2 regions of the Pedococcus sp. P2_D9 genome follow, and region 2 is predicted to be linked to the other one. Evidence: riboswitches for the same ligand, from Rfam matches in the RefSeq annotation. Region 2 holds a riboswitch; the other holds the start of a gene.

Region 1 (15,086 bases), on a different contig from region 2:
GCGTCCCCACGGGTCGGCTCAACGCGTTCTTCGGCGAGATCGTGGCGGCCCACCCGCACCCCGTGCGAGGTGGCAAGCAGCCGCGAATCCTGTTCGCGACGCAGGCTTCCACCCGTCCGCCGCGGTTCGTGATCTTCGCCTCCGGCTTCATCGAGGCCGGCTACCGCCGCTTCCTCGAGCGCCGGTTGCGTGAGGAGTTCGGTTTCGAGGGCACCCCCATCGAGGTCTCCGTCCGGGTCCGCGAGAAGCGCAAGCGCCGATAGCTGGCGGCACGGCATACCGATTTCAAGCGGAGGTATGCCGTGCGCTAAGGTTTCGTTCGCTCCCGCGGTCCTGCTTCGGCTGGATTCTGCGTGGGCAAGCCACGGGCTGTGGCGCAGCTTGGTAGCGCACTTGACTGGGGGTCAAGGGGTCGCAGGTTCAAATCCTGTCAGCCCGACTAACGGGGTCCGACTTGTCCACACACTTCGGGCCCCGTTTTCATGCCCCGGCCCAGGCTCCTCGATGCGCTATGACTGCTGGCCGATTCGGGTGGCTCTGAACGGAGCCGCCACGAGCTCGATGACGGGGGCGTATACGCCCGTCTCGGTGGCCTCCTGCACGGCGGCGGCCTGTGCCTCTGCTGACTCCCACTCGGCGATCTCGACCAGTCCGTCGGGGTTGTCCAGCACCTCGTACCTGCGTGCTGCCGAGGAAGCCGGGTGCCTTCGACCCATGAGTCGCTGACATGTTCGCGAGCAGACTCTTGAGCTCGGCCCTGGCCCCCGGTTTGGCCTGGAACTCGACGACGACCTTGATGGGCATGAGTGCCTCCTCCAGTTCCAGTCTCCGGCGGGACGTCCGGGAGGACTGAACGGGACGGCCGGACGGGATGCCGTCGCTCCCGGGAGGTCAAGTCTCCTCCGGTCACCGTGGCAGAGGCAATGCGCTCGATGGGGCTACCGTCGGCCCATGAAGGCCGCGGTCTACACCGAGTACGGAGGTCCGGACGTCGTCCGCGTGGTCGACGTCGAGGCGCCCAGACCTGGACCACATGATCTGCTGGTCCAGGTCCACGCGACGACGGTCAACCGAACCGACTGCGCCTTCCGCGCGGGAACGCCCATGCTGGCCCGGGCCGTCTACGGAATCCGCGGTCCCAAGGCGAAGATCCTCGGGTGCGAGTTCGCGGGGACCGTGGTCCAGACGGGTGGCTCCGTCTCCGCGTTCACGACGGGAGACAGGGTGTTCGGCTACACGGAAGGCCCGTTCGGCGCCCATGCCGAGCTCCTCGTCGTCGGGGAACGCGCCTCGGTCGCCCGGATGCCACCCGGCCTCCTGTTTGAGCAGGCCGCGGCAGGGACCGAGGGTGCGCACTACGCCCTGGGCATGATCAGGGCTGCGCGGGTGCGAGCCGGCGACAGCGTGCTGGTCAACGGCGCGACAGGAGGGATCGGATCAGCCGCGGTCCAGCTGCTTCGCGCCATGGGTGCGGTCGTGACCGCCGTCTGCTTCGGCGAACACGTCGACCTCGTGCGCCGGCTGGGTGCCGACCGGGTCATCAACTGCTCTGCTGACGATTTCACCCGCGACGCGTCCCGCTTCGACCTCGTCCTTGACGCGGTGGGCAAGAGCACCTTCACCGCAGCCCGGCGAGTCCTCGGGCCACGCGGCACCTACGTCTCCTCCGAGCTCGGTCCGTGGCTCCAGAACCCCCGCCGCGCCCTTGTCGCGCCGGTGAGCCGTGGCCAACGGGTGCTCTTCCCCATCCCCACCCACAACCAGGCGATGATCGAGGAGCTGGCCGGACTCCTGGGGACCGGCGCCCTCAGACCGCTCGTCGATCGCCGCTATGCGCTGGACGAGATCGTGGAGGCCCACCGGTATGCCGGCAGCGGCCAGAAGGTCGGCAACGTCATCGTCAGCGTCGTGCCCGGCACGACGTCGGAGTGATGCCGGCGCCGTCTCTGCCGGAGGGCAGTGGTTGAGGTGCTCGCGACGGCCGCTCAGGCGGTCGGAACGGTGGCGGCGACGCACCAGGCTGACGCATCGACGGTGAACGCTCCGTCGGGCACCCGGCGTCGGCACTCGTCCCGCAGCGCCTCGCGACGCGAGTCGTCCAGGCCCAGGACGTACTGCCCTGCCGGTCCCACGCCCAGGGTGTAGGGCTCCCACCACTGGTCGAAGGACTCGAACGGGACCTGCACCGTGAGGATCGACGCCTCGAGCGCGTCCAGCCCGGCGGCGCCGAACAGCCTCGCGAGGTCGCCCTCCCTCACGCCCGCGAAGTCACCCTCTCCCTCCGCCTGGGGGTCGACGGCGCGGACCGCTTCCCAGAACAGCGACAGGGGACCGGCACTGGCGGCGTGGTTCCACACGGCGGCCGCGACCACGCCTCCCGGCCGCGTCACTCGGGCCATCTCGCGGAGCCCGGCGACCGGGTCGCGCATGAAGTGCACCACGAGCTGGGCCAGCGCCGCGTCGAAGGTGGCGTCCCCGAACGCCAGCGACTCCGCGTGACCGACCGTGACGTCGACACCAGGAAAGCGTTCCCTGGCGGCGGCCACGAAAGGTTCGGAGGGATCGACGGCACTGACGCCGGACTCGCCGACGACGGTGACCAGCCGTGCGGTGAGCGCGCCCGGCCCACACCCCACATCCAGCGCGCGCTGTCCGTGGCCCAGTCGTCCGACCTCGACGAACTGGTCGGCCAGCGGCTCGGAGAACCGCCCCATGAAGCTTCCGTAGGCCTGCGCCGGTACCTGGAAGCTCATCTGCCCCTCCCGCGAGGCTCTTCCATGGGAACGTTGGAAAGGACCCACTCAGCGAGCGGGCGAATCGCCGTCCAGGCCGACCGCACGTGGTCGAGAGCGGCGGGTTTCGACAACCAGTCAGGCGAACCGACGCGGTTCAGGGCCATGATCTCCTTGCGCCGCAACAGCTCCAGCCGCGGATGGTCGGCGTCGAATCCCTTGGGTCTGGTCTTGAGAGTGTCGCCTTCCAGGTCGAAACCGGCCCGGGCGAGCCCGGTCACGATGCCCTCGAACTCCTCGCCGGTGTCCTGCGCGGCTATCGCGCGTCGAAACGACTGCGTCTGCGCAGGGGAGTGGGTGCGGAAGCCACCGCCGACCGCGAGGCCGTCCCCACTGAGCTGCACGTAGTAGCCCACTCCGGCACCCCGACCCACGATCGCGCCCTGGTGGGTCTTGTAGGGCGACTTGTCCGCGCTGAACCGGACGTCGCGGTTGGGCCGGAAGAGCTTCGCCGGCCCGAACTCGTCCTCCAGAGCATCCACCAGGGCCAGCATCGGCTCCCGCACGTCGCGTTCCCACCGCGCCTTGTTGGCCGCCCAGAACTCCTTCGTGTTGTTGTCCTCGAGCTCCTGGTAGAAGGTCACACCCCAGGCCGGAAAGCCCTCGAAACCCGCACGGTCAGCCATGGCGCCCACTGTGGCACACGCCGGCCGGTTCGGGGCCGGTGAGCACGGCGGTCCGAGGATGGGAGGCTTGGGACATGCCCGTTCGTGTCAGCGTCGTCATTGCCACCTACAACAGTGGGCCGGACCTGGACCGCACCGTGGAGTCCGTCCGGCGCCAGAGCGTGGGCCTGGAGGCCCTCGAGCTCATCCTCGTCGACGACGGGTCGACCGACGCCCAGACCGCTGAGCGGGTCCGGGCGTTTGGCGGCGAGCACTGGATCACGGCCCTGGAGATCCCGAACTCGGGGTGGCCCAGCCGTCCCCGCAACACGGGGCTCGCCGTGGCCCGCGGCGACTACGTCCTCTTCATGGACCACGACGACCTGCTCTACCCCCAGGCGGTCGAACGCATGCTTGCTGCGGCCGACGCCAACTCCGCGGACATGGTGCTGGGAAAGGAGGTTCGGACGGGTGCCCGCACGATGGGACTGGAGTCGTTCCGCGCCAACGTGTCGCACGCGCACGTGATCGACGACCACGTGATCGACATCCTGACGCCCCACAAGATGTTCAGGACCCGGTTCCTGCTCGACCACGACGTGAAGTTCGCCGAGCACCTCAGGCGCCTGGAGGACCACCACCTGCTCGCGGCGGCCTTCGTCCACGACCCGGTGGTGTCCGTGGTCGCCGACTACCCGTGCTACCGCTGGATCATCCACGACACGAACAACTCGATGCGACACCCTGACCCGGCCGAGTACTTCGCCGCAGTCCGCGAGGTCCTCGACCTCGTCGACAAGTGGCCGTACGGGGAGCGCGTCCGCCAGGACGCCTACCGTTTGTGGGAGCTCTCGGTCGTCCTCAACAGGTTCGGCGCCAACGGGCTGCGCACGTGGCCGGCGGAGTACCAACGCGAGTTCTTCCGGGCGATCACGGCGGTCATGTCCGAGCGGTTCGACCAGTCACTCGACGCGGGACTCGCGGCTGCCGATCGGGTCCGTGCCGCGCTCGTTCGGGCGGGCGACCTGGATGCGGTCCTGCGCTACGTCGATGCCGACAGCGCCGTCACCACGAGGGCGGAGGTCCTCGAGGCCACGCAGACCGGGGCAGTCTTGACCTTGCGGTTGCGGGTCCGGCTGGAGGGAGCCGCGGGCCCCCAGACCTTCGGCGAGAAGCAGGGACGGGTCCTGATGGAGCCCTCGGCGCCAGTGTCGGACGACGTTGCCCTGGGCGCCCTGGATGTCACCTCGGACGTGGGCGACGCGGGTGTCGAGCTGCTCCTGACCCATCGCTCGACGAACGCCGAGTGGTTCCAGCCGACGCAGGTCCGCGGTGGACTGACCGACTCCGGTGACGGACTGGTCTGGGCGGCGGAGGGGTCGGCCACGATTGCACCCGCCACCGCACTCCTGGGGAGCACGATCACTCCCGGCACCTGGGACGTCAAGGCACGCACCACCGCCTTCGGGTACGACTCCCGGGTGGCGGTGCGCATCGACCCCGAACACGTGCCGCAGCCCTTCACCGAGGCGGGGGTCGTCATCAGCCCCTACGTCACCAAAGGTGGCCGCCTGGCGCTCAAGGTCACCAAGGCGCCGTCCCCGGCCCGCAGGAGCCTGGCTCGCAAGCTTGCCGCACGGGTGCGCAGGACGCTGTCATGAAGCTGCCCGGCGGCATACCCTCGCGGTCATGAAGTTCACCACGCAGGTGCAGCAGGGAGGCGGGACGGCCACGGGGATCGAGGTGCCGCCGGAGGTCGTCGAGGGGCTCGGTGGCGGCAAGCGTCCCAAGGTGAACGTCACGATCAACGGCAAGACCTACCGCAGCAGCGTCGCCGTGATGGGCGGGAGGTTCATGGTCGGCGTCAGCGCGGAGAACCGCGCCCTCACGGGGGTCAGCGGCGGAGATGTCGTCGAGGTGACCCTCGAGCTCGACACGGCGCCTCGCGAGGTCGAGGTGCCGGAGGACTTCGCGGCCGCGCTTGAGGTGGTCCCCGATGCCAAGGCGACCTTCGCCCGGCAGTCCTACAGCCACCAGCGGGCCCACGTGGACGCGATCAACGGTGCCAAGACACCCGAGACGCGCCGTCGCCGCATCGACAAGGCCGTGGAGATGCTGCAGGCGAAGGCGAACTCCTAGAGCCACCGGCAACGGCTCGGAGCCACGTGGCGATGCCTCACAGCGAAGCGGCGATCCGGCGCACGGCCTCGCGAACGATGTCGGGTGAGGTGCCGAAGTTCAGACGTGCACGGCCGGCTCCTCCCTGGCCGAAGCCGGTCCCCGGGTGCAGTGCCACCCGGGCCCGCTCGCGCAGCACCGCAGCCGGGTCGTCGCCGAGTCCGAGCCGACTGAAGTCGAGCCAGGCCAGGAACGTCCCCTCGGGGATGCGGTAACCGACGTCCGGCAGGTGCTCCGCGAGCAGGTCGGCCAACAGGCGGCGGTTCTGGTCGAGCCCGTTCAGCAGAGCGTCCAGCCAAGCCCCGCCCTCCAGGTAGGCGGCGCGGTGCGCGATGACCCCCACGTGGCTGGCTCCGTGCGACACCTCCTCGGGCATGCGCGCCAGGTCGGCGGCCGCTTCGGGTCCCGGCACGGCCATCGCGGCCTTGAGACCGGCGAGGTTGAAGGCCTTCGAGGCCGACATGACCGAGATCGACCGCGACCCCGCCGGCAGGGAGGCCACCGAGGTGAAGCTCGCGCCGGCGGGGACCACCGGGGCGTGGATCTCGTCGGCGACGACCCGCACGTCGAGCGACTCCGCGAGGTCGACTGCGGCCGTGAGCTCCTCGGGCGTGTGCACCGCGCCCGTCGGGTTCTGCGGGTTGCACAGCAGGTATGCCGCGCGGCCACCGCCGCGCGTCGCCTCCGTGAGTCCCAGCTCCAGGGACGCGAGGTCGATCCGGCCGTTGGCATCCAGGGGCGCCTGCACCACCCGACGGTCCAGGTGCCTCACGAAGTCGAAGAAGGGCGGGTAGACGGGGGAGTTGACCACGACCGCGTCACCGGGACCCGTGACCAGCTTGAGGACCTCGACCACGCCGAGCATCACGTCGGGCACGATCTGCATCGTGGTCGGGTCCGGCTTCCAGGCCCACCGCTCCGAGGCGAAGGAGGACAACGCCTCCGCGTAGTCCGCTGCCCACGGGTAGCCGGTGTCGCCGCGATGCATGGCCTCGACCACGGCGCGCTGGATCGGCTCGGCCGGCACGACGTCCATCTCGGCGACCCAGAGGGGGAGGATGTCCGGGTCGTAGAGCCGCCACTTGACGCTGCGCCGCTCACGGAGACGATCGAGGCCGGGACCGAGCAGCGGGTTGTCGACAAGCGGGTTGCCCATGCCTGCGAACTCTACGACGGGCTGGCAGTTAGGCTGCCTGCGTGCCAGCACAACACGATCGGGGGGAGCGAGATCGGGGGAGGCTCGTGAGTGAGCCCGTCGTCTCCGACCGGGTGCTCACCCTGCCCAACGTGCTGTCCGTCCTGCGACTCGTCGGGGTGCCGATCTTCCTGTGGGCGATCCTGGCCCAGCACGACGTCATCGCCCTCGTCACGCTCATGCTCTCGGGCGTCAGCGACTACCTCGACGGCAAGATCGCGCGTCGCTTCGGGCTCGAGTCCCGTCTCGGCCAGCTGCTCGACCCGTTCGCGGACCGGCTCTACATTGCCACGACGCTGCTCGGCCTGGCCCTGCGCGACATCATCCCCTGGTGGCTGGTCCTCGCCCTCGTCGGCCGCGAGGTGTTGCTCGCCGCGGTGCTGTGGCGGATCCGTCGCTATGGCCAGACCGGGCTGCCGGTCCACTTCGTCGGCAAGGCGGCCACGTTCAACCTGCTCTACGCCTTCCCGCTGCTCCTCCTGGGCGAGGGCACCAGCACCTTCGCCGAGTGGGCGCTGCCGATCGGCTGGGCGTTCGCATGGTGGGGCACCGTCCTCTACTGGATCGCAGGGGTCATGTACATCGTGCAGGCCCGGCAGGTGGTCGCCGCACACACGGTGCCGGCGAGATGAACCCCGGACCCACGTCGCACCGCGGCGAGCCGCCACCGGTCACCACACCCGGCAGGCGTCCCGACGAGTCGATGACGCTCCTCATCTCGATGATGGAGCGACCGCTCGACCCCGGGTATGCCGCCGCGGCCGCCGAGCGCGAGGCCGCCGGACTGCCGCCGAGCACCGGCACCCGGACCCTGACCGTCGTCGTCGCCGCGGTGGTGGCCGGACTCCTGCTGACCCTCGGAGCGGTGGCGCTGCGCACCCCGTCGTCGTCCGCCATCAAGGCCAAGGCCAACCTGGTCAACCAGATCGAGGCCCGTCGGGCCGCGGTCGAGAAGCAGGGGACATCGTTGCGCGCCGTCCAGGCCGAGGTCGACAAGCTCCAGGCCCAGGCTCTCGGGCAGGACGAGTCGTCGCTGCAGACCCGGCTCGCGGCCCTCACCCTGGCTTCGGGTGCCCAGTCCGTCACGGGCACGGGGATCACGGTCCAGCTCGACAACGCGCCGGGCAGTGGCGGCACCAGCGCCGACGGCAACCCGCGCACCGACGGGAAGAAGGACGATGGCGTCGTCTTCTCCAAGGACCTTCAGATCGTCGTCAACGGTCTGTGGGAGGCCGGTGCCGAGGCGATCTCGGTCAACGGCCAGCGGCTGACGTCCACGTCCGCCATCCGCTTCGCGGGTGAGGCGATCCTGGTCAACTACCGTCCGCTGGCCAGGCCGTACACGATCAGCGTGATCGGCGACCCCGACGACCTCCAGGTGGAGTTCGCGGAGAACGACGGCGGTGCGTACGCGCGCGCCCTCAAGGACAACTACGGCATCCGTGTTTCCATGGACGCGGCGGACAAGCTCACCCTGCCCGCCGCCACGTCCCTCACGGTGCGTGAGGCGACGGTCCCCAAGCCCAAGAGCGGCTCCCCGGCCCCGACCGGGTCCAGCTCGCCCGGCTCGTCCAGCTCCTCCAGCTCGTCCACCCCGTCCACGTCGGAGAGTTCACCGTGATACCCCTGCTCGGCCTGATCGGCGGCGTGCTGGTGGGACTCCTCTGGGGTCCCGACGTTCCCGTCGCGCTGCAGCCCTATCTGCCCATCGCGGTGATCGCGGCGCTCGACGCGGTCTTCGGGGCGGTCCGTGCGGTCCTCGACGGCATCTTCAACGACAAGGTGTTCGTCGTGTCGTTCCTGGCCAACGTCGTGGTCGCCGCGTTCATCGTGTTCCTGGGTGACCAGCTGGGTGTGGGTTCGCAGCTCAGCACGGGGGTGGTCGTCGTCCTCGGGGTGCGGATCTTCTCCAACGTCGCCTCGATCCGCAGGCACCTGTTCAAGGCATGAGTGCTGACCGTCCGGAGCCACCGGACTCGTCGTGGAGGACCCTGATCCGGATGGCCCGGCCCCGGGCGACCCGGGCGAACGCCTTCGCGGCGCTCCTGGCGATCGTGCTGGGCTTCGCCATCGCCACCCAGGTGCAGCAGACCAACCAGAGCGGCCTGGAACAGCTGCGCGAGGACGAGCTGGTGCGCATCCTCGACGACGTCAGCCAGGAGCAGGACCGGCTGACGTCGGACTCGCGCGAGCTCGAGGTGAGTCGTGACCGGCTGATCTCGGGCGTCGACTCCAGCGCGGAGGCACTGAAGTCGGCCCAGGAGCGGCTCGACACCCTGGGCATCCTCACCGGCACGTCGCCGGCCACCGGTCCCGGCGTCGTCATCACCATCAACGACCCTGACCACAAGATCACCGCAGCCAGGCTGCTCGACGCCCTCCAGGAGCTGCGCGACGCCGGAGCCGAGGCGGTCCAGATCGGGGACGTGCGTGTCGTGGCCGACACCTGGTTCGCCGACGTGGACGGTGCGATCGAGATCGGGGGGGAGCGCGTCGCGCCGCCCTACGTCATCAAGGCCATCGGCGACAGCGCGACGATGGCCTCGGCGATGGAGATCCCGGGCGGCGTCAGCGAGTCGGTCCGCGGGGACGGTGCGCTGCCCACCGTGCGCCAGTCCGACGACGTCGCCATCACCGCATTGCACAGTCTGAGCGAGCCTCGTTACGCTCGGCCCGTCCCGGCGCCGTCACCCTGAGCAGCATCAGCGTGGCCCGCCGGCACCGCAGTCGCCGGCGCGTCCGTCCCACCACCATCCACCGAGGAGCATCATGAGCGAGCTGGAGTACCCCCAGGACCTGCGTTACACGGCCGAGCACGAGTGGGTGCGGTCGGGCGACGACGGGACGGTGCGGATCGGGATCACCTCGTTCGCGCAGGACTCCTTGGGTGACGTCGTCTATGTCAGCCTCCCCACGGTGGGTGACACGGTGGCCGCGGGAGACGCGTGCGGCGAGGTCGAGTCGACCAAGTCGGTCAGCGATCTGTACGCGCCGCTCGCCGGCGAGGTGACGGCAGTCAACGCCTCCCTCGACGCCACCCCAGAGCTGGTCAACAGCGACCCCTATGGTGAGGGCTGGATGTACGAGCTGCGCCCGTCGGACGACGCAGCCGTCGCAGCCCTGCTCGACCCAGCGGCATACCAGGCCCTCCTCTGACCCGGGGGGGCGCCCGATCACACATTTCGCTGCAGACGACACCGGCGTCCCTTAGGGTTTGTGCTTTGCTAGAGGGGGCGGACAGAACCACCACGAGGAGTGCGGACCTGATGAACGGCACCGAGAACGACGACCAGACGTCGCGCCCGCACGAGCCGACGACGATGCGGTTGCCCGGCATCCACGACCTCGAGCAGGTCGACACCAGCGCCGAGATCGAGATCGCCCTCAGCAAGGCCGACCAGGCCACGGTGGACGCGCTGCGCCCCGGCACCGCGCTGCTGGTGGTTCTTCGTGGCCCCAACACCGGCGCCCGGTTCCTCCTCGACGACGACGAGGTGAACTCGGGGCGCCACCCCGACAGCGACATCTTCCTCGACGACGTGACGGTGTCGCGCAAGCACGCGAACTTCCGGCGTGAGGGCAACACCTTCGTGGTCCGCGACGTCGGCTCGCTCAACGGCACCTACGTCAACCGCGAGCGGATCGACGAAGCCACCCTGCAGACGGGCGACGAGGTCCAGATCGGCAAGTTCCGTCTCGTCTTCTATGCCGGCAAGGCCTGACCGAGCCTTCCAGAGAAGGAACACAGGCTCCTGGTGAGTGCTCGCACGACGCGACAGACCATGACCATCGGTGCGGTCCTGGCTGCCCTCAAGCAGGACTTTCCCGATGTCACGATCTCCAAGATCCGCTTCCTCGAGGCAGAGGGGCTGGTCACGCCGGCTCGCACCGGGTCGGGCTACCGCACCTACACGGTGGAGGACCTCGACCGGCTGCGCTACATCCTCACCGCCCAGCGCGACCACTTCTGGCCGCTTAAGGTGATCGCCGCGGCGCTGGATGCCCTGGACCGTGGTCTGACACCCGAGCGCACAGACACCGGTATGCCGCGGCCCACCGTCCCGGCGCCGAGCGCGGACCCTGAGGTGCCGAGCGCGGAAGCGCTCACGTCGGTCGGGTCGTTGCGACTCACCCGGGCCGAGCTGGCGACGTCCTCGGGGCTGGATGCCGACACGGTCGACGCGCTCGAGAACTACGGCCTCCTGCACGCTGACGCGCAGGGGCACTTCGGTGATGCGGCACTCGCGGTCGCTCACGCGGCTGCCGAGCTGGCGGCCTACGGGCTCGAACCTCGCCATCTGAGGCCGTTCCGCACCGCGGCCGACCGCGAGATCGGTCTGGTCCAGCAGGTCGTGACGCCCCACCGTTCGGCGTCGACGAAGGGGACGCACGGTGGCCCCGCGACCGATCCGACCGGCGACGTCCTGCGCCTGTGCATCGCCTTGCACACGGCACTCGTGAGGGACGGGCTCCAGCGCGGCTGAACCGGGTTAAGGTGGAACGGTGAAGGTGCTCGAGGTCCTCGGCGTCCGGGTGGAGATGCCCACCAACCACCCCATCGTGCTGCTGCGCGAGCGTGATGGCGACCGCTACCTGCCCATCTGGATCGGTGCGGCGGAGGCCACGGCGATCGCGTACGCGCAACAGGGCATCGAGCCGCCCCGCCCGCTGACCCACGACCTGATGAAGAACGTCATCGAGGGGCTGGGCCACCGGCTCACCGAGGTGCGCATCGTCGAGCTCCGTGACGGGGTCTTCCACGCAGCCCTGATCCTCGACGGAACCACCGAGATCTCCTCGCGCTCGTCCGACGCCATCGCCCTGGCGCTGCGCACCGGCACCCAGATCGTCGCGGGGGAGTCGCTGCTCGAGGAGGCAGGCGTCGCGATGTCCGGCGAGGAGGACAAGGACGACGAGGTCGAGAAGTTCCGGGAGTTCCTGGACCACGTCTCGGCCGAAGACTTCGAGACCAAACCGGATGAAACCGGGACAACCGGCTAGGTACAAACGTCGTTCTTGTGCTCGCAACCATGACCCTCAACTGAACATCGAGAGTAGCCGTGCGGCCGCGACACGCCGAAGCACGAAGGTCGAGTGGTTGTTGACCTTTGGTTCCGCGCGGCCGTACCTTCGGCACAGACCCGTAATGCGATCGGTGTAACTACACCGCCTCGACATTGCCCGCAGCGGTATCCAGTAGAAGTTTTCAGGAGGTGAGCGCTGTGAACCCGAGCAACGAGGCTCAGCACGGCCACACGAGCGTGCCGGCTTCGGCACAGGGGCTGTTGTTCACGGACGACCTTCCTGAGCTGAGCGACGACATCGGCTACCGCGGTCCGACCGCGTGCAAGGCAGCCGGCATCACCTACCGCCAGCTCGACTACTGGGCCCGCACCGGCTTGGTCGAGCCGTCCGTCCGTGGCGCCACCGGCTCCGGCACGCAGCGGCTCTACGGCTTCCGCGACATCCTCGTCCTCAAGGTCGTCAAGCGCCTGCTCGACACCGGGGTGTCGCTCCAGCAGATCCGCGTGGCGATCAACCACCTGCGCGAACGCGGTGTGGAGGACCTGGCCCAGATCACCTTGATGAGTGACGGCGCCTCGGTCTACGAGTGCACGTCCGCCGACGAGGTCATCGACCTCGTCCAGGGCGGTCAGGGAGTCTTCGGCATCGCCGTCGGCCGCGTCTGGCGCGAGGTCGAGGGAGAGCTCGCCGCCCTGCCCAGCGAGCGCACCGACGACGAGGTGCCCGCCGACCACCCCGGCGACGAGCTGCGCGAGCGCCGCGCGGCCCGCTTGGCCTGACTCGCCCGAACGTCCTTCAGTGCCGCCGTTCCCTCGGGAGCGGCGGCAGTGTTGTAGATTGGCTGCGCTGAACATCCCGCGCGGGAGAGTCCCCGCGTGCACCCTCACGGGTCGCACGGCGGGGCGCCGAAGGGGCAAACTCCCCGGAACCTCTCAGGCGCCAGGACCGCGTGGGACAGGCACCTCTGGAGCGGCGTCCGCGCCGTGACAGAAGGGGAGGCGATCCGAGCACCCCGAGCTTCAGGAGCCTCATGTCCGCCCAGTTCACCACCGACCTGCCCGAGTTCGCCGGGCGCCACATCGGCCCGTCCGATGCCGATGTCGACGCCATGCTCGCGGCTGTCCGGCACAGTTCCCTCGATGCCCTGGTCGACCACGCCCTGCCTGGCGCGATCCGCACCGATGGCCCGCTCCGCGTGGAGCCAGCGGCGTCCGAGGCGGCCGTCGTCGATGAGCTCCGCGCCCTGGCTCGGCGCAACCAGGTGATGACCTCGATGATCGGGCTCGGCTACTACGGGACGATCACCCCGGCCGTCATCCAGCGCAACGTCCTGGAGAACCCCGCCTGGTACACCGCCTACACGCCGTACCAGCCCGAGATCTCCCAGGGCAGGCTCGAGGCGTTGCTGAACTTCCAGACGGTCGTCAGCGACCTCACCGGCCTGACCACGTCCGGGGCATCGCTGCTCGACGAGGGGACCGCGGCGGCCGAGGCCATGACGCTGATGCGTCGCTCCAGCAAGGTCGCCGCCGATGCCGTTCTCGTCGTCGACCGGCACGTCTTCCCCCAGACGCTCGCGGTGATGCAGACCCGGGCGAAGCCGCTCGGCCTCCACGTCGTCGTGGCCGACCTCGACGCGGTGGACAGCGCCGACGCGCTGCGCGCGGCAGCCGGCGACCGCGCCGTCTTCGGCGTCCTCGTGCAGTACCCCGGGGCCGACGGCGAGCTGCGCGACTGGCGCGCGCTGGCCTCCGCCGCCCACGACGCCGGTGCGCTCGTGACCGCCGCTGCGGACCTGCTCGCGCTCACCCTGGCCACGGCGCCGGGGGAGTGGGGCGCCGACGTCGCCGTCGGCACCAGCCAGCGTTTCGGAGTGCCCATGGGCTTCGGCGGTCCCCACGCGGGCTACATGAGCGTGCGAGCGGGCCTGGAGCGGTCCCTGCCCGGCCGCCTCGTCGGCGTGAGCGTCGACACCGAGGGGGCACCGGCATACCGGCTGGCCCTCCAGACGCGCGAGCAGCACATTCGCCGCGAGAAGGCGACCTCCAACATCTGCACCGCCCAGGTACTCCTGGCCGTGATGGCCTCGATGTATGCCGTGTACCACGGGCCCGCAGGTCTCGCCGCGATCGCACGGCGAGTCCACGGCCACGCCGAGACCCTGGCCGCCGGGCTGGCGACTGCGGGCATCGACGTGGTGACCGCGAACTTCTTCGACACGATCACCGTGTCGGTGCCCGGCCGAGCCGACGAGGTGCTCAGCGAAGCGGCCCAGCGTGGGGTCAACGTCTGGCGCGTCGACGACGACCACGTGTCGGTCAGCATGGACGAGACCACCGACCTGCGCGACCTCGAGGCCGTCTGGAGCGCGTTCGGCGTTCCCGGACCGAACGAGGTCACCATCGCCGAGCTCTCGTGGCCCGATCACCTGGTCCGGACGAGTGACTACCTCACACACCCGGTCTTCAGCAGCCACCACAGCGAGACCTCCATGCTGCGCTACCTGCGCCGACTGTCCGATCGTGACTTCGCGCTGGACCGCGGCATGATCCCGCTGGGCTCGTGCACGATGAAGCTCAACGCGACCACCGAGATGGTCGCCGTGACGTGGCCCGAGTTCGCGCACCTCCACCCGTTCGCACCGGCTCACCAGACCGAGGGGATCCGCGACCTGATCGCCGAGCTGTCCGACTGGCTCTGCGAGATCACCGGCTACGACGCGGTGTCGCTGCAGCCCAACGCGGGTTCGCAGGGCGAGTTCGCGGGGCTCCTGGCCATCCACGCCTACCACGAGGCGAACGGTCAGTCGCAGCGCGACATCTGCCTGATCCCCGCCAGCGCCCATGGCACCAACGCCGCCAGTGCGGTGATGGCAGGCATGAAGGTCGTGGTCGTCAAGACTGCCGCCGGCGGTGACATCGACATGGACGACCTGCGGACCAAGGTCGACCAGCACCGCGATGACCTCGCGGCCATCATGGTGACCTACCCGTCGACGCACGGCGTCTTCGAGGACACCATCACGGACTTGTGCGCTCTCGTGCACGACGCGGGTGGTCAGGTCTACGTCGACGGGGCGAACCTCAACGCGCTGGTGGGGCTGGCCCGACCCGGCAAGTTCGGCGCCGACGTCTCGCACCTGAACCTGCACAAGACGTTCTGCATCCCCCACGGTGGTGGCGGCCCGGGCGTCGGTCCGGTGGCGGTCCGCGCCCACCTGGCGCCGCACCTGCCCAACCACCCGCTGGCGGCCGAGGCCGGACCGGAGACGGGGGTCGGCCCGATCTCTGC
Region 2 (15,086 bases):
GGCGCGCCGTACGGATCTCTTCGAGGAGACCATCCACCTTCCGCGGGTCGCACGTCTCCGGACGGTGACCTGACAACCCCAGGAGGACAGCCTTGGCAGACCCATGACCATGTCCCGTGGCGCCCAGCGACCCGAAAAGCTGAGTTTGGACCCGAGCCACCTCTGCAAGCCGGCCACTCGCCTGCAGCGCGTCGGCGAACAGGGCTGCGGCACGCATGGGCCCGACGGTGTGCGAGCTGGATGGACCGATTCCTACTGAGAACAGGTCGAAGGCGCTCAGTGCCATTCGACCTCACCGCGCTTCGGTGTGCACAGCCCCCAAGACAAGCCTAGGCGGTGCTCTGTGCGGCGCCGTTTCATGACCGGGAAGACAGGGCCGGGTATAGGGGAAGCGCGGCCGCGAGCGCGTTAACTCGGTCGCGCAGCTGCCGCACCTGGTCCTCTGCCAGTTCGGACTGCAGCCCGGCAACGATGATGTCGGCCACCTCGACAAATTCCGCCGGTCCGAACCCGCGTGTCGCCAGGGCGGCAGTGCCGATCCGGAGCCCGGATGTCACCATCGGTGGACGAGGGTCGTTGGGGACAGCGTTGCGGTTGACCGTGATCCCCACCGAGTGCAGCCGGTCCTCTGCCTGCTGGCCGTCGAGGGCGGACTCGACCAGATCGATGAGGACGAGATGGACGTCGGTGCCACCGGTCAGCAACTTGATTCCCGCAGACCGCGCATCCTCTTCTCTAAGACGGTCGGCGAGGATGCGGGCTCCATCCACGGTCCGCTCCTGTCGCTCCCGGAACTCGGGCCCCGCGGCGATGAGGAACGAGACGGCTTTCGCAGCGATTACATGCTCGAGCGGTCCACCTTGGAGCCCTGGGAAGACGGCGCTGTTGATCTTCTTGGCGATCGCGGGGTCGTCGGTGAGGATGACTCCGCCGCGGGGACCGCCCAGCGTTTTGTGGGTGGTCGACGTGGTCACGTGGGCGTGCGGCACAGGGTTGGGATGCAGCCCCGCGGCAACCAGTCCAGCGAAGTGCGCCATGTCGACGAAGAGCAAGGCACCGACCTCGTCCGCAATTTCCCGGAACCGGGCGAAGTCCAAATGACGCGGGTAGGCAGACCAGCCGGCGATGATGAGCTTCGGCCTGTGTTCCGCCGCGAGCTTCGCGACTTCTTCCATATCGACGAGGCCATCCGTTCCGACGTGGTACGGCACGACCGCGAAGGTCTTTCCGCTGTAGTTCAGGCGCATCCCATGGGTCAGGTGCCCGCCGTGAGCAAGGTCGAGTCCCAGGATCGTGTCGCCATGCTCGAGGAGGGCGAAGAACACCGCCATGTTGGCCTGCGCCCCGGAGTGTGGCTGGACGTTGGCGAACTGGGCGCCAAAGAGCGCCTTGAGTCTCTCGATGGCCAGTCGCTCGACCACGTCGACGTGTTCACAGCCTCCGTAGTAGCGCCGCCCTGGGTAACCCTCCGCGTACTTGTTCGTTGCCGTGGAGCCCTGGGCCTGCATGACCGCCACGGGTGCGAAATTCTCGGAGGCGATCATTTCCAGGGTGGTCTCCTGCCGGTCGCGCTCGGCGTCCAGGGCCGCGGCGACCTCGGGGTCGACCTGAGCCAGGTCCTGGTTGAGAAGGTTGGAAGCCATGATGTCCTCAGCCCTGCGCGATGAGCTCGTCGTATGCGGACGAGTCGAGCAGGTCCGGGGTTCCGCTGACGCGCACCTTGAGAATCCAGCCCTGATCGAAGGGGTCGTTGTTGAGCAGCCCCGGATCGTCGCCGACAGCGGCATTGACCTCGAGCACCTCGCCATCCACCGGCGCGTACAACTCACTGACGGACTTCGTCGACTCGATCTCGCCGCATGAGTCGCCGGCGGTCAGCATGGCCCCGACCACCGGTAGGTCGACGTAGACGATGTCGCCCAGGGCCTCGGCGGCGAACTCGGTGATACCGACGGTGGCGACATGTCCGTCGATGCGGAGCCACTCATGCTGGTCGGTGTACTTCAGGTCGGTCGGATTGGCCATGTCGATGTCCTTTACTCGGGTTGGGCTCAGCGGGGGCGGCTGTAGAAGGGCAAGGGCACGACCGTCGCCTCGACAGTCGACCCGCGGACGTCGACGTGCACCGGCGTCCCCGGCTCGGCGAAGGCCGTGTCGACGTACGCCATCGCGATGGGGTGGCCCAGGGTCGGCGAGGGCGCCCCACTAGTGACCCAGCCGATCGGTTCGTTCTTCTCGGGGTCCACGACGACCGAGCTCGCCCGCGGGGTGCGCCGACCTGCGGATGGAGGCCCACACGAACCTGCGTGACCGGGAACCCCGCCTTGGCCTCCAACGCCTGACGCCCCACGAAGTCGCCGGCCTTGTCGAAACGAACCACGCGTCCAAGGCCCGCCTCGAACGGGCTGAGCTCCCCCGTGAGCTCGTTGCCGTAGAGGGGCATAGCGGCCTCGAGCCGCAGCGAGTCACGGCACGCCAGTCCGGCCGGACGCACGCCGACATCGTGGCCACGATCGGCGAGCTCGGTCCAGATGCCCCCCGCGTCCCCAGGATGGCAGAAGATCTCGAAGCCGTCCTCGCCCGTGTAACCCGTCCGTGCCAGGCGTGCCGGTCGACCAGCGACCTGCCCCTTGGCGATGGCGTAGTAGCGCAACGCCTCCAGGTCGACGTCGGTGACCGGTTGGAGCACGGCGGCCGAGACGGGTCCCTGAATCGCGATCAGGGCCCAGTCGTCACGCGAGTCATGGACTTCCGCGTCGAAACCGATCGCCCGGCCCTTCAGGGCGTCGAGCACGACCTCGGAGTTGGCCGCATTGGCGACGACCATGTACCGCGAATCCTCCAGCCGGTAGACGATCAGATCGTCCAGGATCCCGCCGTCGGGACGGCAGATCATCGTGTACCGGGCCTTGGTCACAGCGAGTGCGCCGATGTCCCCCACTAGGGCGTAGTCCAGGAACGCGGCGGCCTCGGGTCCGGTGACCTCGATCTCACCCATGTGGGACAGGTCGAACAGGCCCGCCGCCTGGCGCACGGCGTGGTGCTCGGCCAGCTCACTGTCATACCGCAGCGGCATGCGCCAGCCTGCGAAGTCGATGAAGTGCGCGCCGGCCTCGGCGTGCAGATGCTTCAGGGCCGTGGGCTTCGACATGGTGTCCTCCATGGGGGTACGGGGCTCGAGCACGGTCACGACGAGAACACCTCCGGCGGTGGGCAGGAGCAAACCAAGTTGCGATCGCCATGGCTCCCGTCGATCCGTCGCACCGGGGGCCAGTACTTGTCCTCGGACGTTCCAGAGGGGAAGACAGCGGCTTCTCGGCTGTACGACCTGTCCCACTCCCCCACGACCGACGCTGCAGTGTGCGGAGCAGCGCGCAACGGACTGTCCTCCACAGCGAGCTCCCCGTTCGCGATCGCCTCGATCTCGGCCCGGATCGAAATCATCGCGTCGATGAAGCGGTCCACCTCGCCGAGGTCCTCGGACTCGGTCGGCTCGACCATCAACGTGCCCGCGACGGGGAACGACATGGTTGGTGCGTGGAAGCCGTAGTCCACCAGTCGCTTTGCGACGTCGTCGACGGTGACGCCGGTGGCGCGCGTGAGGGCTCGCAGGTCGAGGATGCACTCGTGGGCAACCAGGCCGTGGTTGCCGGTGAACAGCGTCGGGTAGTGCGGCACCAGCCGACGCGCAATGTAGTTCGCTGCCAGGACAGCCACCTTGGTCGCCTGCGTGAGCCCCTCGGCCCCCATCAGCCGAACGTAGGCCCAGCTGATAGGCAGGATGCCCGCGGAGCCGAAGGGCGCAGCGCTGACCGGGCCGATGCCCCTGCGTCTGGTGGGGTCGGGGTGCATCGGGTGGCTCGGCAGGAAGGGCACCAGGTGGGCCGCGACTGCCACGGGACCCACACCTGGGCCGCCGCCGCCGTGAGGGATGCAGAACGTCTTGTGCAGGTTGAGATGCGAGACGTCACCACCGAACTGGCCCGGAGCTGCCAGCCCGAGCAGGGCGTTGAGGTTTGCTCCGTCCACGTACACCTGACCGCCGTGTTGATGCACGACGTCGCACAGCTCGGTGATGCCGTCCTCGTACACGCCGTGGGTCGAGGGGTAGGTGACCATCACCGCTGCGAGACGGTCACCGTGCTCTTGGCACTTGGCGCGGACGTCCTCGAGGTCGATCGTGCCGTCCTCGTTCCCGCCTACGACGACCACCCGCATGCCTGCCATGACCGCGGAGGCGGCGTTCGTGCCGTGGGCCGACGATGGGATTAGGCATACGTCGCGCTGGGTCTCACCGTTGGCGCGATGGTAGGCGCGAATGGCCAGGAGTCCGGCCAGCTCGCCTTGGCTTCCCGCATTCGGCTGGATCGAGACCTTTGCGTAACCGGTGAGCTCTGCGAGCCAGTTCTCGAGTTGCTCGACGAGGCTGGCATATCCCGCCGCCGCGTCTGCTGGAACGAACGGGTGGAGGTCGGCGATTCCGGGAAAGGAGATCGGTTCCATCTCGGTTGTGGCGTTGAGCTTCATGGTGCACGACCCGAGAGGGATCATGCCGCGGTCCAGTGCGTAGTCCTTGTCAGACAGCGACCGCAAGTAACGCAGCATCTTCGTCTCGGAGTGGTGGCTGCGGAACACCGGATGGGTCAGGATCTCTCCTGCACGTCGCAGCGAGGCAGGAAGACGGTCTCCGCCTTCGATCGTGGGTGACCACGCCGCGTCGAACGCGGCGAGGATCGCTGTGATGTGCTCCGTAGTGGCGCTCTCCCCGACCGAGACCGCAACGTGGTCGTCGTCGACATGGCGAAGGTGGATGTCGGCCTTCGCCGCAGCCGTCACAACCTCGGCGCCACGGCCGGGTACTTCAAGAAGAACGGTGTCGAAGAAAGTCTGGTGCACCACGCTTACGCCGGCAGCCGACAGGCTGTCGGCTAGAAACGCCGCGTGCGTGTGGATGCGGTTGGCGATCCGGCGTAAGCCTTCCGGGCCGTGGTAGACCGCGTACATCGAGGCGACAACCGCGAGAAGCACCTGGGCGGTGCAGATGTTGGAAGTCGCCTTCTCCCGACGGATGTGTTGTTCACGGGTCTGCAGGGCCAGTCGGTACGCGGGTCGACCTGTGGCGTCGACGCTGACCCCGACGAGCCGCCCTGGCAGGCTCCGCTCCAGCCCATCGCGGACGCTGATGAAACCTGCGTGCGGACCGCCGTAGCCCAGCGGCACACCGAAACGCTGGGACGAACCAACGACGATGTCGGCGCCCCACTCCCCCGGCGGCGCGAGCACGGTCAGGGCCAGGAGATCGGCAGCTACAGACACCAAGGTGCCGCAGGTGCGCGCCTCGTGCACGAGGCTGCGGTGGTCGGCCACGACGCCGGAGGCGCCCGGGTACTGCACGACCAGCCCAAACGCGTCGTCGCGGGGCAGACCCGTGCTGAGGTCGGCGACGACCACCTCGATCCCGATGGCCTCGCACCGCGTTCGTAGGACCGCCACGCTCTGCGGCAGCACGTCAGCGTCCACCAGCACGACGTCAGACTTTCCCTTGGCGGCGCGACGCATGACGGTGACTGCCTCAGCGACCGCCGTCGCCTCGTCGAGGAGGGACGCGTTGGCCGTCGGCAGGCCGGCCAGGTCCGCAACCATCGTCTGGAAGTTCAGCAGTGCCTCGAGCCGACCTTGCGAGATCTCCGGCTGGTAGGGCGTGTACGCCGTGTACCAGGCCGGGCTCTCCAGCACGCGTCGACGGATTACCCCGGGGGTCACCGTCGCGTAGTACCCCAGCCCGATCATCGACTCTCCGGGGGTGTTGGCCGCGGCAAGCGCGCGCAGCTCAGCCAGCACCTGGGCTTCAGTCGCCGCAGGAGGCAGTGAAAGATCGTTGAGACTACGCACGCCCTGCGGGATGGCTGCGTCGACCAGCGACTCAAGGGAATCGAAGCCGAGTTCAGCCAGCATGACATCCAGCTCGCCGGACGTGAATCCGATATGGCGGGCGACGAAGTCGCTCAGGTGTTGGGTCATCGAGAGGCTCCCGGGTTTGACCGTGCGATGGCACGGCGGGTCTGGTGGCCTCCCCGCTCTGTCATTGGACCTGAGAGCTTCGCCGCGCGCGCGACTTGCACCGTGGGTGCGGGTCTCGGGACCCGCTTTCCAGAGTTCGCCTCACCAGAACGGTCTGTGGGCCTGAGAGATTCGTGGGAAGACTTGCTCCTTCGGCGCCGGGCACATAGGCCCTGGCTCTCCCGCCCTGGTTCAAACGGCGAAATATGAAGTTGTCTCTTCGGGATCCTTTCCGTATTCGATCGGCACGTCAAGGGCCGGTCCAAGAACTGACCAACGACTGTTGCGGCGAAAGGCTGAGCTGTAGAAAGGTCGTCGTCGCGCCGACGCAATGCAATGACGACATACGAGCCAATGTCCTTAGTTGCACTGCAAGGACGGCCTTGCGAGTGACCCATCACTTCATTCCAGATACCAGGACTCCCCGAACGTAGTATCTCTGAAGCCACAAGAAGATGATCAGCAAGGGAATTGTGGAGATGGACGCGGCCGCGAACAGCTCTCCGAACATGGGGAAGTTCGCCACGGTTCGGAACTTGCTGATAGCTACCTGGACTACCTGCTTCGATGGATCTTGCATGATGACAAGGGGCCAGATGAAACTGTTCCACGCCCACATGAACTCGATCAGCGCCAGGGTCACCAGTGCCGACCCCACGTTGGGCAAGGAGATATGCCAGAACGTCTGGAACCGGGATGCCCCGTCGACTAGGGCCGCCTCGTCGAGCTCGCGAGGAATCTCCAGAAACGCCTGCCGCATGAGAAACACCCCGAATGGGCTGAACACGAACGGCAGATAGAGAGCCGTGTAGCTGGATACCAGACCGAGGTCACGCATCACTGCGTAGAGCGGGACTACGATGACGTCGAAAGGCACGAAGGCCGTGACCATCGTCAGCCCGAAGAGTAGGTTTCGCCCCCGGAATGTTAACCGGGCAAACGCATATCCGGCCAGGCAGGAGAAGATGCACGCCCCGACGACCTGCCCGACCGCCACCAGCAACGAGTTGAGCAGATTTCGGTGGAAATCCCAGTTCACGAATATGGAGGCGTAGTTCTCCAGCGTAGGAGCTGGAGGCAGGAACGTCTTCCAACTGAGGGGTGAGGTATAGCGAAAGACGTCCTCGGTGGGCTTAAAGGAGGTCAGGAACATCCAAACGAACGGGAGGAGGAACACGAACGCAGTCCCGATGAGGATCGCATACGACGTCACGTCTCCCGCCAGTCGCCTCGCCGCAGGAGTCCACTGCCTGTGCCGTGCCTGCAACCGCTCAGGACCCGCGGAGGGCGACGATTCGGTCAGGTGCAGGTCAGTGCTCATAGTCCGTCCTTAGAGCTCGCATCTGAACAAGAGATGTGGCGCTGAGCATGATGATGATGATCATCGCGGTGGCGGATGCCTCACCCATTCGCTGGTAGCTGAACGCCTGCTCGAACATGTAGTACGCGAGGTTGGTGGACGCATTCTCCGGCCCTCCTTGCGTCGTGAGGATTACTGGCGTGATGATCCGATAGCCATCGATCGTTGCCATGAAGGTCGCAAGGAGGAGCATTCGTTTGAGCATAGGAAGCGTGATGTGGATCAGCCTCCTCAATGGCCCGGCACCATCGATGGACGCAGCCTCTTGGTACTCCTTCGGGATGGACTGGAGTCCTGCCAGAAGGATCAACATCGTGAAGCCCAGGTCCTTCCAAACGACGATGACCAAGATTGAGGGCAATGCCTGCGTGGTGCTGGTCAGGAATGGTTGCGTGGGTATGCCGACCGCACTGATTAGCGAGTTGAACAGGCCGTTGTCAGGGGTGTACAGGATGTTCCAGACCAGGGTGATCACGGCATCGGACGACACCAGCGCGGCGAACACAGCACCTCGGACGATGGTCCTGCCAGCCAAGTGGCGGTTGAGGAGCAGGGCCAATCCGAGGCCGAGCGGTATCTGAAGCGCGAGCTTGCCACCGATGTACAGGATGGTGTTGCCGAGTGCGCGAAGAAACCTGTCTGAGGCGAACAGGTTTGCGTAGTTGTCCAGCCCGACGAAGGTCGAGGCATCGGGGTTGAGCGGACTGAACTGAAGGGTACTGTTCTTCACCGCCACCACAAGCGGTGCCCAGTGAAAGATCGCCAGGCCCACCAACATGGGCACGACAAAGAGGCACACCATGGGCACCACGCTCGTCTGGCCGAATACCGGCCGGCGTTTCCGCCATCTACCCATTGTTCATTCCGCTCTCTCGGCCTCCTCGCTCCGAGGTGGACGTGTGCAAACTTCCTCGTCGTGGTCACCAAGGCGCCGGCCATCGGCTGGCTCGGACCACCGGTTCCCGATCTGCTCGAGACCCCGCCTACGGCTAAGCGGGTACCCGTCCGGGGCGCGCTGCGGAATCGTTGCCGCCGATCCGCTCCCACTTCTCTACGTAGGGATGGCCGTCTGGGAAGCTGAAGTACACGTCTCCGCTCGACGCGACCCAGATCGAATGCGGTGGCGCGGCGCTGTGAGCCCGAGCAAGCACGCGTCCCGTTGTGTCGTACATGTGCACTCTGCAGATGGTGTCTGCGACGTAGAGAATCTGTTGCTCCACGTCCATCGACAAGGCTGCTGGGCGGTGCAGAATGTCCTGCCACTCCTCGATGAACCGGCCTTCGGGGTCAAAGATGGAGATCCGGCCCGTGTCGCGGTCGCCTACGTACACCCGCTCCTGGGCGTCGACACAAATCGAGTGAGGGGTTGCGAACTGACCCGGGTTCTTGCCTGGCTCCCCCCACGACCGCAGATGGGTGCCGCCCGGGGAGAATACGTGGACCTTCGTGTTTCCATCCCCATCGCCCACGTAGACATTCCCCGTATTTGGCGACACGGTCACGTCCGACGGGTGATTGAACGGTTCGTCGAGTGCGGGCCGCCCCGTGCCCAAGGTGAACACGACGTCCCCCATCGGGTTGCACTTGAAGATTTGGTGCCGCTCGGTGTCGACGAGGAAAATCGAGTCGTCGGGCGTGACGAAGATGCCATGCAGCCCGGCGAAGAGCCCTTGCCCGAAGCCCCCGATATAGGTGCCGTCCGGGGCATAGACCGTAACCGGAGGCAACGAATCCGTTCGGAGGTCGCGCTGGATCACATAGATCCTCCCCTGAGAGTCGACAGCGACCCTTCGCACCTGTCCATAACGATGTCCCTCGGGGATACTGATCACCTGCCGGTTCGAACGGAACATCGTGTCGCCTGGGCCCTTGACGAAGAGTGCCTCTTGAGGCCGCGTATCCGCCATACCAATCTCTCCTTAGAATCTGAACGAAGGTCGCGCCGAGTCAGCTCTTATACCGCTTGATAAGTCCATCGATCTCTCGGCCGGCCCCGTGCAGACGCTCATCGACTTTGGCTCCGAGTGCGATGTCCTTCACGGCGGTGTTCATCTCCCCGAAGTACTCGAGGTAGCCAGGGGTCACCGGCGCGGCGTGGCCCTTCTCGATGAGGGTGCGACCTAGCTTGTCTACTAACAGGGTGTAGTTGAGCTTGTCGAACAGCGAGAGCCGTGCCGGCATAGAGCCCCACGCCTTGTGCCAGGCGACACGGTTCGTGTCGTTGTGCAGGAACGCCATGAAGGCGGTGGCCTCGGCGGGGTGCTTGCCGCCGGCCGAGATGATTGGCGAGTCCCCACTCACGTGGTTGAAGGTGATGGTGCCCCGAGGGACCGGCGTGACTCCCCAGTCGAAGCCGAGGTACCAGTCCTTTTGCGCCTTGTCGGCATACCTCCTGGAGAAGGAGAAGGGCCCGAACTTCATCGCGGCCTTGGCGTCCTCGAATTGTCTCGGCAACGCGACAGAAGGAGTGACCTTCTGCTGGAACAGGCGCTGATAGAGGCCCATGCCCTCGATGGCCTGCTTGGTATCCACGTAGCCCGATGCCTGTGATCCGTCGGCACCAACCCCGATGAAAGTCTTGTACTCGCTGGAGTCGCGTGCTGCGCTCGGGTCGCCCATCGAGCGCAAGTAGATGCCCTCGTAGAAGTAGTTGGAGCCGGGTCCGCCGTTGCCGTAGTCAGAGGCCGCCAGCGCGTAGGTCTCCACCGAGCCGCCACGATTCAAAGCGGCCGAAAGGTCCATGCAAGCCTTCTCGAACTGAGCCCAAGTCCAGCCCTGGTCTAGGTCGGCCGTCTCCGGCGGGGCCTCCACGCCAGCCTTCTTGAACAGGTCTCGGTTGAAGTACAGCATGATCTGGCTGGACTCCCACGGCCAGGCGTACAGCTTGCCGTCCACGACCAGCTGCGCCTTCGCAGCCGGAGTCAGATCGTTGATGAACTCGGGAGTCATGTAGTCACTCAGGTTCAGCGGGATCTTGTTGTACACGTAAGCCTGAACGAAGTCGCCCTTACCCATCATGATGTCGGGGGCGTCGCCGGCTGCCACGTAGGTCTGGAGCTTCTGATTGAGGTCCCCGTAGGCGACGGTCTCTTCCTTGATGGTGATGTTGGGGTATGCCGCGGTCCATTCTGCGTAGATCCGCCTGTAGTAGTCCTCCGCGGCGGGCGTTGCGATCTGGCGCAGATACCTCAGCTCGACCGGCTTGTCAGTGGGAACCGGCCCCTTATAGGCGCCGAGGTCCAGTTTGTAGTTGCCGGGCCCTGGGCCCGTGACGTTGCCCGGCTTCGAGCCGCTGGCGCAGCCAGTCAGCGCCAGGGCGCCGACACCGCCATAGAGGAGAAGGCTGCGTCGGCTCAGCTGCGAACGCAGAAGATCGTGGTCAGTCATGCGTGGCCCTCCATCGGGTGCTCTGTCGTTTGGATCCGGGCCTGTCACGGCCCCACGTCACTTACTGAGTCAACGGCCGCCAGCAGGTACTGGCGTTCTCGCTAGCGGTCTGCCTCACGCCTCGGCGGCTTGATCCACCAGCGCTATCGGCTCTGGGCCACCCGGGCGGGTTTCCCCTGCCCCGGCAGCGCACTGTTCTTTGCGCGGCTCCGCACTGCCAAGAGGTGTGTTGGAGGAGTAGTCGCGACCTGGTCTGTCCATGGGTAGGACATGTGTGCAATCGTTCTTGCGATCGATCTTGCGCTGACGCTATAGCACCCCAGCTAAGGCGTCAACGGCTCAGGCGACTCCGCTTCGAGCAATCTTCGCCGCCCGGCCGGTGCAGGGTTCGGCAGCGATGGCCTCCAGCAGTTGCTTCTTGTGGGTCAACGGTTTTGGCCCCTCGCGGCCGAGCTCGTCGAATCCGATCCGGTCCGCGCCACTGGTGATGCCGCAGGCGGTGTGCCCGGATACCGGAGCCATCTCGCGATTCGAGGTGGATCACAAATGCTCTACACGGTCGACCTCACGATGAAGCGACCGTGTCCAGAGCGCCCCACAAACTCGCCCGACCGCGCTACAAGCTGCCCACGCGAATACACGGCCTCGATGCTGCCCTTGAGCTTCCAGCCTTCGTAGAGCGTGTAGTCGATGTTCTGCTCCTGGGTCGATGCGGAGATCGTCGTGGCTCCGTGCGGATCCAGTACGACGATGTCCGCGTCGGCTCCGGGGGCGATGATTCCCTTCTTGGGAAAGAGACCGAACTGTTTTGCCGGCGCCGTGGAGGTCACCTCGACGAATCTCTCGAGCGAGATCCGGCCCTCCGTCACGCCCCTGTCATACACCACCGACATCCTGTGTTCGACGCCTGGGCCGCCATTGGGGATCTTTCGGAAATCATCGCCGCCGAGCCGTTTCTTTTCGGTCAGGCAGAACGGGCAATGGTCCGAACTGACGACACTCAGGCCTCCGGCCGCGAGCCCCCGCCAGAGGGCATCCTGATGATCTTGTGTCCGAATCGGTGGCGTGAGCACGGCGCCCGCGGGAGCAAACCCCGGCTCGTCGTAGATGCTTCGGCTCAGAGTCAGATAGTGCGTGCACGTCTCCCCGGCAACCAATCGGCCGTCTGAGCGCGCCTCACTCACCGCAGCGACGGCTCCGGATGTCGAGAGGTGAACGAAGTAGATCGGCGCGTCGGTCAACTGCCCGATCATGATCGCGCGCTGAACGGCCTCGACCTCAGTCGATGGCGGGCGAGCGATCTCGTGCGTGCCGGGCCCCGTCATGCCGTTCGCGACGAGTTCTTCGGCGATGCGGTCGATAACGTCGCCGTTCTCAGCGTGGATGCAGACCTGGCCACCGACGCGACGTGCCGCCTTGAGGACGTCATACATCTCCCCATCGCTGAGCATCAGGGAGCCTCGGTAGGCCATGAAGACCTTGAAGCTCGTCACCCCGGATCGTGCGATCTCGGCGAACTCGTCCGTGGCGCCGCGATAGAGGTCGGTGATACACATGTGAAAGCCGTAGTCGATGGCGGCCTTCCCGTCGGCCTTTGCATAGTGTTCACCCAACGCGTCCAAGAGCTTGACACCGGCGGGTTGCATGGCGAAGTCGACGAGCGTCGTAGTACCGCCGACGGCAGCGGCCCTGGTTGCCGAGGTGAAGTCGTCCGAGGTCTTGGTGCCCATCATGGGCGAGTCGATGTGCGTATGGACGTCCACACCCCCAGGCAGCAACAACTTCCCCGTGCAGTCCACCTCTGTGCCATCTGGACTCGGTTCCAACGACTGACCGACACTGTCGATGCAGCCGTCGATGATTCGAACATCTGCTTGGACGGCTCCGTTCGCGTTGACGACCGTCCCGCCACGAAGAAGTATGGTGGCCAATCTTCTCACTCTCCCTAATCTTGTCGCAGAGGTTCACGAGCCTCGTCCGTAGGGCCGTCGGAGTCAGTCGGGGCGGTCGGCCTCGTGCTTCTGCAATGGTTTCTTTGGCGGCGCCCCGAAGCGCTGTCGCTCCTAGGCGAGACGACTATCGAGGCGAATGAGGGAGTCGACAAGGACATCGACCCCCATTGCGATGTCGGCGGGCTCGGTGAGCTCGTCGGGCGAATGGCTAATGCCGTCGTTCTGTGAGGGAATGAAGATCATTCCGGCCGGCGCGAGCGCCGCCATGTGCACTGCGTCGTGCGTGGCCCCACTGGGGATGGGCATCCATGGGATCCCACGGCGGTCCAGCCCCGCGGCGATGGCCTCTTGCACCAGGAGGTCGGCAGGCACGACCCGGTTGTCGGTCGACCAATCGACCTCGACCTCGACGCCACCTGCCTGCGCCGCGTGGAGGATCTCCTCCGAGATCCGGCCCCGTGCACCGACGAGCCATGAGGCATCCACGCTGCGAATCTCGCTTTGCATGATGATTCTCGCCGGAACGACATTCGGCGAGGGATTGGGGTTGTCCACCCTAGTCGTCGTCGCCACGCCCTGAACCGGCGCCTCGCACCCTACCCGTTCCACGGCCAGCACCGACCGTGCGGCCGCGACCATCGCGTCGCGCCGATCCTGCATTCGGCGGGTTCCCGCGTGGTCCGCCCTCCCTGCGAAGCGTGCGACCAGTCGTTCGATACCGGTTATCGCGGTGACCACACCGATCGGCAGGCCCCGCTCCGCCAAGGTAGGACCCTGCTCAACATGGAGCTCGATGAATGCCGCGACGCTCCCGGGCTTCCATAGGGGATCGACGAGTTGACCCGGAACGATTCCGTTGGCGTTCAATCGCTCCGCGAGCAGGCCGCCGTCCGGCGCCGAGCTGTTAAGGATGTCGGGCGAAAGCCCTTCCGCCGCGGCACGACTGCCCAGGCAGCCGAAACCGTAGTCGTTCGTCTCCTCGCCGAAGAAGTCGACCACCACGAGATCGTGGTCCAGACGGACACCCGACTCGTGAATGCACCGCACCGCCTCGATGGCGCCCAGGACGCCGCAGATCCCGTCATATCGGCCGCCACCGACCACCGAATCCGTGTGGGATCCGGTGACCAACGCTGCCGACCGTCCGCCCTGTCCGGGCAGGCGACCGAGGATGTTGCCTGCACCGTCCACGGAAACCTCGAGACCCGCAGCCTTCATGCGCGACCGCACCCAGTGGCGGGACTCGCCGTACGGCTCTCCAAGCGCCCGGCGCGTCCATCCTGGCTCCGTCGGATCCCGGTACTCGGCGATGGCATTGAGGTCGGCGACGATCCGCTCGACCTGGGCCTTCCCGAAGGGCAGCTCGGTCACCTGACCGGGCCCGTCGATCGTTGTATTGGGCGCTCGAGTCTGCGATCGCCGACTCTGTCGTGCGTGCCTGGCCAGTCGCACGGCAGACAACCCAAGGGCGCGCATGGACGGGCGGTGACCACGTGATGGTAGTCGACGGAGTATTTGATCAATGCACGCCTCTCTCCAACGGTGTCCCAGCGTCGATGGGACAAGAAGTGCCCTCGCCGAAGAACGTTTGTGCAAACGTTCTTGCCCACCATACTGACCACGTTCTGCGCAGGTCAAGGGGAGCGACGCAGCCGGGGAAATCCCGGGGGCAGTCTCGGGGTGCGCGTGGGGGAAGTCTGAGTAATGTCAGAGTCCGCAAGGGGACACGCCGGGTCATTGGTGCTACGGGTCGGTCCACAGACGTAGGAACGATTGTACAATCGTTCCTACGCCATGTTCCGCTTACGTGGCTACAGGAACACTGGGCGCCCCGTTGGGGCTAGAGGGGATTCGATGACTGAAGGCAGTGCCGCCCGCCGACGCAGGGGCGTGACCCTGAAGGAGATCGCGGAGAAGACAGGCGTGCACGTGTCCACCGTGTCGCGAGTCCTGCGCCAGGACGCCCCACCCGATGGATGGTCCGAGGCGGCACTTCGAGTGCGCACGGCTGCCGCGGACATGGGATACCAGCCCAACCCCTGGGCGGCCAGCCTGCGCACCCGCCGCACCGGAGTATTGGGCGCGGTCATGCCCCGGCTGACCGACGGTGTCATCGCGAACATGTACCAGGGCGTACAGCAGGCAGCGGAGCGGGCCGGATACTCGGTGTTGTTGTCCAGTCCTGAGGATGACTCGGCTGCGATGGTGAAGGCGCTGCAGCTTGTGATCGGGCGCTTCGTCGATGGCGTTGTGGTGAGCGGTCTGCGGTCGCCGGCCGGCCCCATTCTCAACTCCCTGGGTACGGACGGAACGCCCATCCTCCTGCT

What was found. A riboswitch is a leader RNA that binds a small molecule or an ion and turns the genes downstream of it on or off. The one in region 2 is predicted to bind glycine.
Region 1: linked by a shared signal. The riboswitch ahead of gcvP (aminomethyl-transferring glycine dehydrogenase) and the one ahead of gcvP (aminomethyl-transferring glycine dehydrogenase) in region 2 are both predicted to bind glycine.

What each region holds. Positions count from the first base shown of each region.
Region 1 is NZ_JBFUEI010000001.1:441,332-456,417, reverse strand. Features, by position in the region: gene der (ribosome biogenesis GTPase Der) at 1-263, shown strand, start outside; tRNA gene AC1DXJ_RS02150 (tRNA-Pro) at 366-439, shown strand; gene AC1DXJ_RS02145 (hypothetical protein) at 510-671, opposite strand; gene AC1DXJ_RS02140 (NAD(P)-dependent alcohol dehydrogenase) at 952-1,932, shown strand; gene AC1DXJ_RS02135 (class I SAM-dependent methyltransferase) at 1,986-2,753, opposite strand; gene AC1DXJ_RS02130 (DUF2461 domain-containing protein) at 2,750-3,418, opposite strand; gene AC1DXJ_RS02125 (glycosyltransferase family 2 protein) at 3,493-5,058, shown strand; gene AC1DXJ_RS02120 (YdeI/OmpD-associated family protein) at 5,087-5,536, shown strand; gene AC1DXJ_RS02115 (MalY/PatB family protein) at 5,574-6,731, opposite strand; gene clsA (cardiolipin synthase ClsA) at 6,818-7,402, shown strand; gene AC1DXJ_RS02105 (DUF881 domain-containing protein) at 7,399-8,391, shown strand; gene AC1DXJ_RS02100 (small basic family protein) at 8,388-8,720, shown strand; gene AC1DXJ_RS02095 (DUF881 domain-containing protein) at 8,771-9,466, shown strand; gene gcvH (glycine cleavage system protein GcvH) at 9,540-9,926, shown strand; gene AC1DXJ_RS02085 (FHA domain-containing protein) at 10,037-10,492, shown strand; gene ftsR (transcriptional regulator FtsR) at 10,526-11,254, shown strand; gene AC1DXJ_RS02075 (bifunctional nuclease family protein) at 11,274-11,771, shown strand; gene AC1DXJ_RS02070 (MerR family transcriptional regulator) at 11,984-12,574, shown strand; glycine riboswitch at 12,646-12,753, shown strand; gene gcvP (aminomethyl-transferring glycine dehydrogenase) at 12,826-15,086, shown strand, end outside.
Region 2 is NZ_JBFUEI010000006.1:31,176-46,261, reverse strand. Features, by position in the region: gene AC1DXJ_RS11500 (L-serine ammonia-lyase) at 1-286, opposite strand, end outside; gene glyA (serine hydroxymethyltransferase) at 357-1,643, opposite strand; gene gcvH (glycine cleavage system protein GcvH) at 1,651-2,025, opposite strand; partial or broken gene gcvT (glycine cleavage system aminomethyltransferase GcvT) at 2,052-3,151, opposite strand; gene gcvP (aminomethyl-transferring glycine dehydrogenase) at 3,187-6,021, opposite strand; glycine riboswitch at 6,070-6,160, opposite strand; glycine riboswitch at 6,162-6,255, opposite strand; gene AC1DXJ_RS11475 (carbohydrate ABC transporter permease) at 6,458-7,381, opposite strand; gene AC1DXJ_RS11470 (carbohydrate ABC transporter permease) at 7,371-8,222, opposite strand; gene AC1DXJ_RS11465 (NHL repeat-containing protein) at 8,410-9,177, opposite strand; gene AC1DXJ_RS11460 (ABC transporter substrate-binding protein) at 9,368-10,807, opposite strand; gene AC1DXJ_RS11455 (hypothetical protein) at 11,147-11,329, opposite strand; gene hydA (dihydropyrimidinase) at 11,359-12,747, opposite strand; gene AC1DXJ_RS11445 (M20 family metallo-hydrolase) at 12,871-14,130, opposite strand; gene AC1DXJ_RS11440 (LacI family DNA-binding transcriptional regulator) at 14,554-15,086, shown strand, end outside.